2 regions of the Streptomyces sp. NPDC054842 genome follow, and region 1 is predicted to be linked to the other one. Evidence: riboswitches for the same ligand, from Rfam matches in the RefSeq annotation. Region 1 holds a riboswitch; the other holds the start of a gene.
What was found. Region 1 has a riboswitch for glycine ahead of gcvT (glycine cleavage system aminomethyltransferase GcvT). Riboswitches for the same ligand answer to the same signal wherever they lie in the genome.
Positions count from the first base shown of each region.

Region 1 (6,690 bases):
CACCGCCGGCGACCGGGCCACCGCGCGCGGTCTGCAGCGACTTGTGGTCGGCGCCGTAGATCACGGCCTTGCGGCAGTGCTCGTTGTCGAACGGCTTGACCGTCTGCGGGAAGACCGCGTAACGGATGTAGCCGGAGACCGGGTTGTCCAGGTTGCCCTTGTGCTTCTTCAGGGCGGTGGTGCGGCCCTGCGGCGACAGACCGGTCTGCGCGAGGTCCAGGTCGTAGTCGCCGGCGATCAGGCGCTGGTCCAGGTCGTTGGCGTTGGTGAAGAACTTGATCGAGACCTTGTCCGGCAGCGCCTTGCGGATCGGGTCCGAGGCCTGCTTCCACTCGGTGTTGCGGACCAGCGTCAGGCTCTTGTTCGGGGTGTAGCTCTCGAACTTGTACGGGCCCGAGGAGAACGGGTGCAGGCCGTACTTGGACTTGGTGTCCTTGTCCTGGCGCACCGGCGCGGACGAGGCGAGCGCGAGGATGTCCTCGAAGTCCGAGTTCGCCTTCGGCAGCTTGAAGACGATCGTCTTGTCGTCCGGCGTCTCGATGGCCTTCAGGCCGAGCTTGTCCTTGGACTTGTCCTTGTAGGGGCCCTTGTACTCGCCCTTCGGGTCCAGGAGGTCCTTCAGGTAGACCGGACCGCCGGACAGCACGTCCTGCGCCCACTGGCGCTCGATGCCGTACTTGACGTCCTTGGAGGTGATGGGCTTGCCATCCTCCCAGGTGACGCCGTCACGCAGGGTGTACGTGTAGGTCTTGCCGTCGTCGGAGACCTTGCCGAGACCCGTGGCGAGGTCGGGGGTGAGCTCGGCACCGGCCTTGCCGGGCTCGGCCTTGCCCGTGACGAGCGTACGGCTGTAGTAGCGCATGAAGTTCCACGCGAAGCCGTAGTAACCGCGGGTGGTGTCCCACGAGTCGGCGTCCTGGGCGCCGGCGAACTTGAGCTCGCCGCCCTTCTTCGACGAGGCGTTGGCGACCTTGTTGTTACCGGCGTTGAAGCCGGCAGCGCCGCCGTTCTTGCCGCCGCCGTTGCTGTCGTCGCCGCCGCCGCACGCAGCCGTGCTGAGCAGTGCTGCGACCACGGCAGCTGCGGCCACGGCCTGCTTGCGCCGCCCTGTGGTGCGTTGGGTAGTCACGATCTCGGATCCTCCGAAATGATGTAGGCGGCCTGCGAATGAGTCGCAGGCCCCGGGGGTACGGCTGTTCAGCGGGAAGCCTTCGGGTCGAGCGCGTCACGCACGCCGTCGCCGAAGAGATTGAAGGCGAGCACGGTGATGAAGATCGCCACACCGGGGATCACCATGTACATGGGATCCGAGTCGTAGTAGTCGATCGCCGAGGAGAGCATCTGTCCCCAGGAGGCCGTCGGCGGCTTGACGCCGACGCCCAGGAAGCTGAGCGCCGCCTCGGTGAGGATGTTGGTGGGGATCATCATCGTCGTGTACACGATGATGGGCGCGATGAGGTTGGGCAGCAGTTCCTTGAACAGGATGTAGAACCGCCCGGCGCCCAGGCTCCGCGCCGCCTCCACGTACTCGCGCTCGCGCAGCGAGAGCGTCTGGCCGCGCACCACGCGGCCGACGTAGGGCCAGCCGAAGAAGCCGATCACCAGGATCATGACGAACAGGCGCACGCCGGTGCCCGTGAGGCCCAGCATCTCGTTCGGCATGACGGAGACCAGGGCGATGATGAACAGCAGCTGCGGGAAGGCCAGCAGACCGTCCATCACGCGGCTGATGGCCGCGTCCACCCAGCCGCCGAAGAAGCCCGCCAGGATGCCGAGGACGGTCCCGAGGACCACCGCGACCAGGGCGGACAGGAAGCCCACGAGGAGCGAGATGCGCGCCCCGTAGATGATGCGGGCGAAGATGTCGCGGCCGCTCACCGGCTCGACGCCGAGCAGGTGGTCGCCGCTGATGCCGCCGAGGGATCCGGTCGGCGTGGAGAACAGCGGGTCGATCAGGTCCTCGTGGTGCGACTCGGGATCCTGGCCGACCAGGTTGGCGATCACCGGGGCGAGGATCGCGATCACGATCAGCACGAGCACGACGACACCGCCCGTGAGGGCCAGCTTGTCCCGCTTGAGGCGCTCCCAGGCGATCCGGCCGAGGGAGCGTCCTTGAACCGCCTTCGGATCGGCGCTGACAACCGCCGCTTCCTCGGCCGCGCTCGGGGCCGCTTCAGCGGTCGGCTCGTGCAATGGTGCCGTCATCGTGGCAGGGACCCCTCTCAACCGGCGGTAGCCGGCCCACACGTGCCGCTGGTAGCGGCATGATCAGTCCGTCGTACAAAGGGGCGAACACCCCTGGACCGGGAGTCTTCAACGCCTCGGCGATCTGTTGCCAGACTTGGCGGTGAATGGATGCCTAAACGTGATGCGCTCTGGGGGGTTCCGTTATCCGGACGGCGGGTAACGGGGGTCGGACAGGGGGCAATTGGGCCGCAAGGGACCACGGGGGTCGCTTTCCTGTCACCTCGTCCGCAACACGGACATCCCGCACTTCCGCTTTCGAGCGCGCTGGTCAGCGCCGGGTCCCGGTCCGAGGAGCGGGGCGCGGCGGCGGTTCCGCGGCGTCCGCGGGGTCAGTAGGGCCGTGGCTGTGGGTAGCCGTACCCGCCGGCCGCGGGGGCCGGTGCGGGGGCCGCGTGGGCCTCGCGGTCGTAGAAGGGCCGGGCGTTCGCGCGCAGCCACAGGGCGACCGGGTCGTAGGCGTCGGACATCGCGACGGTGGACACGGGCAGCCCGTCCGGGACGGCGCCGACGGACTGCTGCATCATCGCCCGCACCGAGTCGACGGCGGCCGGTGACGTGTCGTAGACGTCGAGGCCGATGGCCAGGTACGGCGCCCCGAGCGCGGGCTGCACCCAGGCGCGGCGCAGCGACCGCACGGCGGACGTGCGGTGCGCGTTCTGCGTGAGGAGGGCGTAGAACTGCGGGATCTCGATGCCGGGTTCGGACAGCCGCAGCGGTCCCGCGGGCTGGCGTTCGAGGCCGGTGGCGATCCGGCGCAGATCCAGCCAGGGGATGCCCACGCCCCCGCCGGGGGCGTGCGGGTTGAGCCAGAGCCCGAAGTGGTCGGGGTAGAGGGTGCGGGCGACGTCGAGGCCGTCCACGACCTCGTACGACCGGTTCCAGCCGCTGGCGGACAGTTCCTGGGCGGAGGTCACGCAGGGCGCGTAGCCGTAGCCGCCCACCTCCATGTTCCCGTACTGGGCGTCCGGCGAGCCGGCCTGGCCGTGCCAGAGCAGCATCCAGATCTGGCCGTTCGACGGGGTCGCGAGCGCACGGAGGAGCGCCTCGTAGGCGTCGTAACGCCCGGGCGTCACCTGGCGCAGCATGTGCTCGACCTGCCCGGCCGCGGCCGTGCCCGACGCGCTCACCTTCAACCGCCCCTTCGCGAACAGATCATCATGAACTCACCCATTGCCCCCGGGGCGCTCGCACGGCCTCCCCGTCCGGGAGCACGTCAACACCTCGACCGAGCCATGAAACCAGCTTAAGCGGCGTTCCTGACAGGAACTTGACGCTCGGCTTCGCCGTTTCGCGTGGCGTCCCGCGCCCGTTCGCGGGCCGCGGCGGCCCGGTCAGTACTCCCGCTGGTAGAAGGGCCGCACCTGGGCGCGCATCCACTCGCCCACCGGATCCTGGGCGACGTCGAGGAGGACCAGGTTCACCGGCCGGTCGACCGGGACCCGGCCGAGCGCCCGGCCGAGCGCGTCCAGCGGGTAGGTGCGCGCGGGGCCCTCCCAGTCGGACAGCTCGACGCCCACGAACATCACCGGGTCGCCGCCCTCGATGCTGGCCAGGCAGCGGCGGGCGGTCAGCACGACGCCGGTCGCCGCGAACTCGGTCGAGGCGGCGGACAGGAAATCCACCGGGTCGTCCTGCCAGTCGGGTTCGAACAGCCGGACCCGGCCACCACTGGCGGGACCGTCCAGCGGGGTCCGTCCGGTGCGGCACAGTTCGGCGACGGCGGGCGGCGGCAGCGGCACGCCGACCACACCGTCGGGGTTGACGGCCAGGCCGACCTGCGGGGGCAGGCCGCGCGCGAACTCGACGGCGGGCGCGATCGTGTACGGCATGTGCCCGCCGGCGACCTGGCGGAACTGCTCTTCCGAGCTGAAGACCGGGACGTACGCCTGTCCCGCGAGCTCCATCGTGGGGAGGTCGAGGGGGCCGCTGTGCGGGCCGCCGCCGTTCGGCAGCGGGATCCACAGGAAGCTGCGGCCGAGCACCTCGACGATCCGGGCACCGGCCTCGGGGACTCCGAGGGATGCGGAGAGCACCTCCTCCAGTTCGTTGCCTGGCCATCCGCCGTGCGGATGGGGGTGCGGGTGCGCCTGTGCCGGGAAGTCCATCTGTCTACCGCCTGCTGTGAACCGCTGTTCCGGCTGGAAACCCTAGCCGGTGGGCGCGTACGGGGGTCAGCCGCCGAAGTCGATCCGGCGCAGCACGTCCGCCGCCGCCCGGTCGATCAGGACCGCCGAGCCGCAGCCCTCGGGCAGGTCGCCCTTCTCGACGGAGCGCAGCAGCCGGCCGGCGGCGCGGCGGTGGCGCAGGAAGGCGTAGCGCGAGACCCCCCGGCCGCGCTCGCGCTGCCCGTCCAGGGCGGCGTCCGGCGGGACGTCCAGGAGCAGCAGGTGCAGGGTGCCGCCGCGGCGCCGGGCCTCGCGGGCGAGCCAGCGGCGCACCCAGGTCTGGGTGCCGCAGTCGTGCACGACGACGCCTGCTCCCGAGCGCAGCGCGCGGCGCAGTCCGGCGTAGTGCGCGACGCGGACGACGGGGCGGTAGAGCGTGTACGGCAGGAAGCGGGAGAGCCGGGTGTCCCAGCGGTCGCGGGTGTCCTGGGAGTCGACGCGGGCGCCGCTCACGGCCCGGCGCATCAGCGTCGACTTGCCGCTGCCGGGCAGACCGGTCACCACGACCAGGTCGGTGGCGCCGAAGGACAGCCCGTGCGGGCTGTGTCCCGCGCGCTCGCGCAGGTCGCGGACGACGGGCCCGGACCGCGGCCCGCACGCCTCCCGGGCCGGGACTGCGGGTTTTTCCGGCAGTGCGAGGCCCGAACTCGTCGCGTACGCCGTGGTCCTGTTCACCCTGATCGTCCTCCCCTTGGATCCGGAGTCCCATCCCCGTCGAGTGTAAAGAGAAGGTAATGCGGTGCGCCTCCCGTTTCCGTCCCCGTCCTGCCACAGACCGGTCACAGGTCTTCCGGGGGCGGCCGGACGGGCCGCCCCTGCCGGGTTTCACGGATGCGTGCAATGATGTGCCCGCCAACTGCATACCGGCCGCTTGAATCCGCGCGGGAGAGTCCCGGGGCACCACCTGCCCGGGCGCCGAAGGAGCAAGTCCCTCCCTTGAATCTCTCAGGCCCCGTTACCGCGCGGGCGAGGCACATCTGAAAAGCGGGCCGCTCACCAGTGGCTCCACCCAAGGTGCAAGTCAGGACCACCGGTTCGCCGGGTCGTGATGAACCTCTCAGGTTCCGATGACAGATGGGGAGGAACGACCTCGCCGTCATGCCTTGGGAGCCCCACCGATGAGCAGTAACGCCCCCCGTCACACCGCGCTCGACGCCCTGCATCGCTCTCTGGGCGCGACGATGACCGACTTCGCCGGCTGGGACATGCCCCTGCGCTACGGCTCCGAGCGCGACGAGCACCTCGCCGTCCGCACGAAGGCCGGTCTCTTCGACCTCTCCCACATGGGCGAGATCACGGTCACCGGTCCGCAGGCCGCCGCCTTCCTGAACTTCGCCCTCGTCGGCAACATCGGCTCGGTCGGTGTCGGCCGCGCCCGCTACACCATGATCGTCCGGGCGGACGGCGGCATTCTCGACGACCTGATCGTGTACCGGCTCCAGGAGCAGGAGTACATGGTCGTCGCGAACGCCTCCAACGCCCAGGTGGTGCTGGACGCGCTGACGGAGCGGGTGGCCGGTTTCGACGCCGAGGTGCGCGACGACCGTGACGCGTACGCGCTGATCGCCGTGCAGGGCCCGGAGTCCCCCGGGATCCTCAAGTCGCTCACCGACGCCGACCTCGACGGCCTGAAGTACTACGCGGGTCTGCCGGGCACCGTCGCGGGCGTCCCGGCGCTGATCGCGCGCACCGGCTACACCGGCGAGGACGGCTTCGAGCTGTTCGTGGCGCCGGCCGACGCCGAGAAGCTGTGGCAGGCGCTGACCGAGGCGGGCGCCCCGGCGGGGCTCGTCCCCTGCGGCCTCTCCTGCCGCGACACGCTGCGCCTGGAAGCGGGCATGCCGCTGTACGGGCACGAGCTGACGACGTCGCTCACCCCCTTCGACGCCGGGCTCGGGCGCGTCGTGAAGTTCGAGAAGGAGGGCGACTTCGTCGGCCGCGAGGCGCTCACCGAGGCGGCCTCCCGCGCCGCGGACAACCCGCCGCGCGTGCTCGTCGGGCTCGTCGCCGAGGGCCGCCGGGTGCCGCGCGCCGGCTACTCCGTCGTCGCCGGCGGCGAGGTGATCGGCGAGGTCACCTCCGGTGCCCCCTCCCCCACGCTCGGCAAGCCGATCGCGATGGCGTACGTCGACGCCGCGCACGCCGCCCCCGGCACCGCCGGTGTGGGGGTCGACATCCGGGGCAGCCACGAACCGTACGAGGTCGTGGCGCTGCCGTTCTACAAGCGCCAGAAGTGACACTGGCCCCCGGGCCGCCCCGCTGATCCCGGCCCCGGCGC
Region 1 is NZ_JBSGZN010000031.1:67,784-74,473, forward strand. Features, by position in the region: gene ACWGIS_RS23690 (ABC transporter substrate-binding protein) at 1-1,129, opposite strand, end outside; gene ACWGIS_RS23695 (ABC transporter permease) at 1,198-2,205, opposite strand; gene ACWGIS_RS23700 (enhanced serine sensitivity protein SseB C-terminal domain-containing protein) at 2,577-3,374, opposite strand; gene ACWGIS_RS23705 (enhanced serine sensitivity protein SseB) at 3,579-4,352, opposite strand; gene ACWGIS_RS23710 (AAA family ATPase) at 4,419-5,087, opposite strand; glycine riboswitch at 5,285-5,383, shown strand; glycine riboswitch at 5,384-5,496, shown strand; gene gcvT (glycine cleavage system aminomethyltransferase GcvT) at 5,531-6,649, shown strand.

Region 2 (6,690 bases), on a different contig from region 1:
GCTGGGCCTTCTCCCACTTCTTCGAGGGCCCCTACGTCACCGCCACCGAGCGCGCCCTGCGCCAGGCGGAGAACATGCAGGTCCCCTACCAGCCGAGACTCCTGTCCGTACCCGAGCTGTACATGCTCACGCTCTGGCTGCACGGCGACTGCACCGCAGACGGCGCCGACGGCCACCCCGCCGCCACCGACCTGCTCGTGCCGCTGGCGCCCGCACCGCCCGGCATCGCGGCCCACCGCCCGCACCGCGTCGCCGAGCTGCTGCCCGTGCTCACCCACCGGGTGACGCCCGCTCCCCTGCTCGGCTCGCCCGCCTAGGCACGACACGCACACGCCCCGGCGGCCGACTCTCCTTCCAGGCCCGTGCCCCGCAGCCGTCGACCGGCTGCGGGGCACGTCGCTCTCCCGTGCCACCCCGCGCTCGTACGAGTGGCGAGACCCTCCCGACCCGTCCGGACTAGCCCCATCCGACCACCCCGAACCACCCGAAGGGACAGTGCAGTTGGGATGAACCGCCCGCACGGGTGATGCGTCATCAACCTGTGAGAAGTGCTGCTGCCAAATCCCTGCGGATCGACGCCCGTAGGGCAACACTGGTTCCAGACCGACTTATCAAACGGGGGGCGGCCATGAACGACGTTCCGAGCCGCAAGACAGTTCCGACAGCCAGCTCACACGTCACGACCCAGCGAAAGACTCCATCCATGTGCCAGCACCAGCCACCGTGCCCGACAGCCGACTCCGCCGACCGGGAGGCCGCCCTTCACGTGGCGCACCACCCGGAGCAGGGATGGAGCCTGCTGTGCAACGGCGTCGTCCTGTTCGAGGACACCGGTGAGCTCCTGCCCGACGGCCGGATCATCGCTCCGCACCGCCCGATGGGCACGGGACAGGTGATGACGGCCGCCTGAGCCGCACCACCGGGCGGCTGTGACAGCCGCCCGCGCACCAGAGGGGCCGGCCCGGAGACGCACTCTCCGAACCGGCCCCGACGTATGCCCCCTGGTGACTACTCGTCGTAAGCGTCCAGCGGCGGGCAGGAACAGACGAGATTGCGGTCGCCGTACGCCTGGTCGATGCGGCGCACCGGCGGCCAGTACTTGTCCGCCGCCGAGACACCGGCCGGGAAGACCGCCTCGGCACGGCTGTACGCGTGCTCCCAGTCGCCGCCCAGCGCCGCGGCCGTGTGCGGAGCCCCGCGCAGCGGGTTGTCCTCCGCCGGCCACTCGCCCGAACCGACCTTCTCGATCTCGGCGCGGATGGCGATCATCGCCTCGCAGAACCGGTCCAGCTCCACCAGGTCCTCGGACTCGGTCGGCTCGATCATCAGCGTCCCCGCGACCGGGAACGACATGGTCGGCGCGTGGAAGCCGTAGTCGATCAGCCGCTTGGCGATGTCGTCCACGCTGACGCCGGTCGCCTTGGTCAGCGCGCGCAGGTCGATGATGCACTCGTGCGCGACGAGGCCGCCGGGACCGGTGTAAAGCACCGGGTAGTGCGGCTCCAGCCGCTTGGCGATGTAGTTCGCGGACAGCACCGCGACCTGCGTGGCCCGCTTGAGGCCCTCGCCGCCCATGAGCCGGACGTACGCCCAGGAGATCGGCAGGATTCCGGCGGAGCCCCAGGGCGCCGCGGAGATCGGGCCGACGCCCGTCTTCGGACCGGCCGCGGGCTGCAACGGGTGGTTCGGCAGGTACGGCGCGAGGTGGGCGCGCACGCCGACCGGGCCGACGCCGGGACCGCCGCCACCGTGCGGGATGCAGAACGTCTTGTGCAGGTTCAGGTGCGAGACGTCGCCGCCGAAGTGACCCGGCTTGGCGAGACCCACCAGCGCGTTCAGGTTGGCGCCGTCGACGTAGACCTGGCCGCCCGCCTCGTGGACCTGGGCGCAGATGTCGGCCACGTGCTCCTCGAACACGCCGTGCGTGGAGGGGTACGTGATCATCAGCACCGACAGCTCGTCGCGGTACCGCTCGATCTTGGCCCGCAGGTCCTCGACGTCGATCTCGCCGTCCCCGGCGGTCTTCACGACGACGACCTTCATGCCGGCCATCACGGCGCTGGCCGCGTTGGTGCCGTGGGCGGAGGACGGGATGAGGCAGACGGTGCGCTGCTCGTCGCCGTTGGCCCGGTGGTATCCGCGCACCGCGAGCAGACCCGCCAGCTCGCCCTGGGAACCGGCGTTGGGCTGCAGCGACACGTTGTCGTAGCCCGTGACCTCGGCGAGCCGCTCCTCCAGCTCACGGATGAGCGTGAGGTAGCCCTGCGCCTGCTCGGCGGGCGCGAAGGGGTGCAGCTGGCCGAACTCGGGCCAGGTGACCGGCTCCATCTCGGTGGTCGCGTTGAGCTTCATCGTGCAGGAGCCCAGCGGGATCATGCCGCGGTCGAGCGCGTAGTCGCGGTCCGAGAGCCTGCGCAGGTAGCGCAGCATCGCGGTCTCGGAGCGGTACTGGTGGAAGACCGGGTGCGCCAGGTAGTCGTCGGTGCGCAGCAGCGCCTCGGGCAGGGTGTCGACGGCCGACACGTCCAGCGCCTCGATGTCGCCCTCGACGCCGAAGGCGGTCCACACGGCGCCGAGCTGCTTGCGCCCGGTGGTCTCGTCGCAGGCGACCGACACGTGGTCGGCGTCGACGAGGTGCAGGTTGACCCCGTTCTCGCGGGCGGCGGCCACGACCGCGGCGGCCCGGCCGGGGACCCGCGCGGTCAGCGTGTCGAAGTAGGCGCCGTGGACGATCTCGACGCCGCCGGCCTCCAGGCCCGCGGCGAGGACCGTGGCGTACCGGTGCGTGCGGCGGGCGATCGTCCGCAGGCCCTCGGGACCGTGGTAGACGGCGTACATGCCGGCCATCACCGCGAGCAGCACCTGCGCGGTGCAGATGTTGCTGGTGGCCTTCTCACGCCGGATGTGCTGCTCGCGGGTCTGCAGGGCGAGGCGGTACGCCTTGTGCCCGTCGGCGTCCACGGAGACGCCCACGAGGCGGCCCGGCAGGCTCCGCGCGAAGGTCTCGCGGACCGCCATGTAACCGGCGTGCGGCCCGCCGAAGCCCATCGGCACACCGAATCGCTGGGTGGTGCCGACGGCGATGTCGGCGCCGAGGTCGCCGGGCGCGGTGAGCAGCGTCAGGGCGAGCAGGTCGGCGGCGACCGTCACGACGGCGCCGAGCTCGTGCGCCTGCTCGATGACGGGCTTGATGTCGCGTACGGCACCGGAGGCGCCCGGGTACTGCAGCAGCACGCCGTTGATGTCGCGGCCCGCGACGTCGGCCGGGATGCCCTCGCTCAGGTCGGCGACCACGACCTCGACGCCGGTCGGCTCGGCGCGGGTCCGGATGACGGCGATGGTCTGCGGCAGCGCGTCCGCGTCGACCAGGAAGAGGCCCTTCTTGTTCTTGCCCATCCGCCGGGACAGCGCCATCGCCTCGGCGGCGGCGGTCCCCTCGTCCAGCAGCGAGGCGCCGGACGTCGGCAGGCCGGTCAGCTCCGCGACCACGGTCTGGAAGTTGAGCAGCGCCTCCAGGCGGCCCTGCGAGATCTCCGGCTGGTACGGCGTGTACGCGGTGTACCAGGCCGGGTTCTCCATGACGTTGCGCAGGATCACCGGCGGCGTGAAGGTGCCGTAGTACCCGAGGCCGATCATGGGGTCGAGCACCTGGTTGCGGTCCGCGAGGGAGCGCAGCTCGGCCAGGACCTCGGCCTCGGTGCGCGCGCCGGGGAGGTCCAGCGCGTCGGCGTTCTTGATGACGTCCGGGACCGCGGCGGCGGTGAGCTCGTCGAGCGAGCCGTATCCGACCTGCGCGAGCATCTTGGCCTGGGCCTCGTGGTCGGGCCCGATGTGGCGCTGCTCGAAGGGGATGCCCTGTTCGAGCTCGGAGAGCGGAATGCGATGGGCGGTCATTGCGGAGGCCTCCTGGTCTGACACGACCTTCGGGGGGTACCACGACGCGGGTACCCCGACGGCCTCCCCCTCTGTCATCTCAACCTGAGAGCTTCACCGGGCCGTCCAGCAGCGGACGGACCGGCTTTCACCGTCGGTGAGGACGGGAGCCGACGACGCACCCGCCCTGCTTTCCAGAGTGACCTCGTCCGAGCGGTACGTGTGCCTGAGAGATTCCGGGGAGGATTTGCTCCTTCGGCGCCTCCGGATCTCGCCGGAGGACTCTCCCGCACGGGGTCAGCAGCCGTCTGCCAGCCTACCAGCGAGGACAACGCACGGACTTTCGAGTGGCCGCCTTCCTGAATGTGCTCTTTCGTAGTGCTTACGGATGAGTTTTGCGACCAAGAGGAGGGACCGTGCAGACCGACATCGATCCGCGCAACCTGATCGGCCGCAAGGCGTTCGACCGCAAGGGCACCAGGATCGGCACGGTGGACGAGGTGTATCTCGACGACGCCACCGGAGTGCCCGAGTGGGCGGCCATACGCACGGGCCTGTTCAGCCGGGACGCCTTCGTCCCGCTGGAGCCCAGCGAGGTCGTGGAGGGGACCCTGCGGGTGCCCTTCGACCGCGCTCTCATCAAGGACGCGCCCGATTTCGGTGTCGGCCGCCACCTCTCCCCCGAGCAGGAACTCCAGCTCTACCACCACTACGGGCTCGACCTGGCGTCGCCCGTCCCTCCGGACCGCGACTTCGGCCGGCTCGCCGGCACGGAAGAGCCCGGCCCGGCCTGACCGCCCCGCCCCCCGTCGCCCTCCTCCGCATCCGTCACCGCCGCTGTCCCGGCCGCCGTCCCCGCGCCCTCCGCCGCACCGCCGGCCCCCGGGACCGCCGTGACCAGGGGCAGCGGGTCCGCCGGCTCCAGCGCGGGATCGTCGGTGCGGAACGTGCGGACGCGCCCGGGCGGCGAGTACGGCGTCTCGAACCGCACGGTCACCCGCCCGAGGCCGCTCCCCTGAACCCAGCCGTGCCCGTACTCGGCGTGCCGCACGTCGTGCCCAGCGGGCCAGCGCCGCTCGGCGGGCGCCTCCGCCTCCGTGACCGCCTCCCGCACGCCCTCGTCCTCGGCCTGCTCCTGTGCCAGGAGTTCGCCCGCGGCGGCCTGGGCCTGCGCGAACAGGTCCTCCTGCGTGTAGTCGGCGAGGCCGGTGACGCCGACGCCCAGCAGCCGGACCCCGCCGGTCGTGTCCACCGAGTCCAGCAGCCGGGCGGCGGCCTCGCGCACCACCGAGGGGTCGTCCGTGGGCCCCCGCAGGGTCTCGGACCGGGTCAGCGTGGAGAAGTCGTACCGCCGCACCTTGAGCACCACGGTCCGGCCCGAGCGCCCGGCCTTCCGCAGCCGCGCCACGCACCGGTCGGCGAGCCGCTGGACCTCCGCGGCGACCCGCAGCCGGTCGTGGATGTCGACCTCATAGGTGTCCTCGACCGACACCGACTTGGACTCGCGCTCGGCGACCACGGGCCGCTCGTCGTGCGCCAGGGCCATCGCGTACAGGCCGTGTCCGTGGGCCTTGCCCACCAGCCGCACCAGCTCGTCCTCGCCCGCCTCGGCGATCTCCTCGACCGTGGTGATACCGGCGCGCCGCAGGTGGTCGCCGGTCGCGGGACCCACACCGGGCAGGGTCCGCACCGACATCGGCCCGAGCAGGGCGCGCTCGGTCCCCGGCTCGATCAGCACCAGCCCGTCGGGCTTGGCCTGCTCGGAGGCGATCTTGGCGATCATCTTGGAGGCGGCGAGCCCGACCGAGCCGGTCAGTCCCGTGACGGCCCGTATGTCGGCCCGCAGCTTCGCGCCCACCAGCCGCGCCGAGGTCTCGTCCCAGGCCGTCCCGCCGGCCTCCAGGTCGACGAACGCCTCGTCCAGGCTCAGCGGCTCCACGAGCGGCGACAGCTCACGCAGCAGACCCATGACCTGCTCACTGACGTCGCGGTAGAGCTGGAAGCGCGGTACGAGGTAAGCGGCGTTCGGAGCCAGCCGGCGTGCCTGCGCCATGGGCATCGCCGAGTGCACCCCGAACACGCGGGCCTCGTAGGAGGCGGTGGCGACCACGCCGCGCACCCCGAGCCCACCCACCACCACGGCCTTGCCGCGCAGGCTCGGCTTGGCGGCCTGCTCCGCCGAGGCGAAGAAGGCATCCATGTCGAGATGCAGGATCGTGGGCGCGGTTCTCACAGGTCCGATGCTGCCCTACGCCACTGACAATGCCCTGCCGGCCGCGTGCCCCCGTGACGCCGCACGTGAGACGTGGGCGCCACCGGGGTCAGACGGCGCGGTTGCGGCGCCGGGCCAGCTCGTCGGTGGGGTTCTGCCCGATCAGGGTCTCGCCGGTGTCGACCCGCTCCCCGTGCAGCTGGGAGAGCGCTCCCTCCACGTCCTGCCAGACGACCCCCACCGCGATACCGAAGACCCCCTGGCCGCCCTGGAGCAGGGCGTGGACCTCGTCGGGCGAGGAGCACTCGTAGACCGTCGCCCCGTCGCTCATCAGCGTCATCCGCTCCAGATCCGCGAAACCCCGCTCGCGCAGGTGCTGGACCGCGGTGCGGATGTTCTGCAGCGACACCCCCGTGTCGAGGAACCGCTTGACGATCTTGAGGACCACCACGTCGCGGAAGCTGTAGAGACGCTGCGTCCCCGATCCGTGGGCCGGTCTCACGCTCGGCTCGACGAGACCGGTGCGCGCCCAGTAGTCCAGCTGGCGGTAGGTGATGCCCGCCGCCGCACAGGCCGTGGGACCGCGGTAGCCGATCTCCTCGGAC
Region 2 is NZ_JBSGZN010000056.1:36,287-42,976, forward strand. Features, by position in the region: gene ACWGIS_RS31470 (hypothetical protein) at 1-317, shown strand, start outside; gene ACWGIS_RS31475 (DUF5999 family protein) at 704-910, shown strand; gene gcvP (aminomethyl-transferring glycine dehydrogenase) at 1,009-3,894, opposite strand; glycine riboswitch at 4,078-4,173, opposite strand; gene ACWGIS_RS31485 (PRC-barrel domain-containing protein) at 4,290-4,667, shown strand; gene ACWGIS_RS31490 (DNA polymerase IV) at 4,583-6,106, opposite strand; gene ACWGIS_RS31495 (MerR family transcriptional regulator) at 6,195-6,690, opposite strand, start outside.
Region 2: it holds a riboswitch for glycine, as region 1 does, so the genes downstream of both, gcvP (aminomethyl-transferring glycine dehydrogenase) here and gcvT (glycine cleavage system aminomethyltransferase GcvT) in region 1, are expected to answer to the same signal.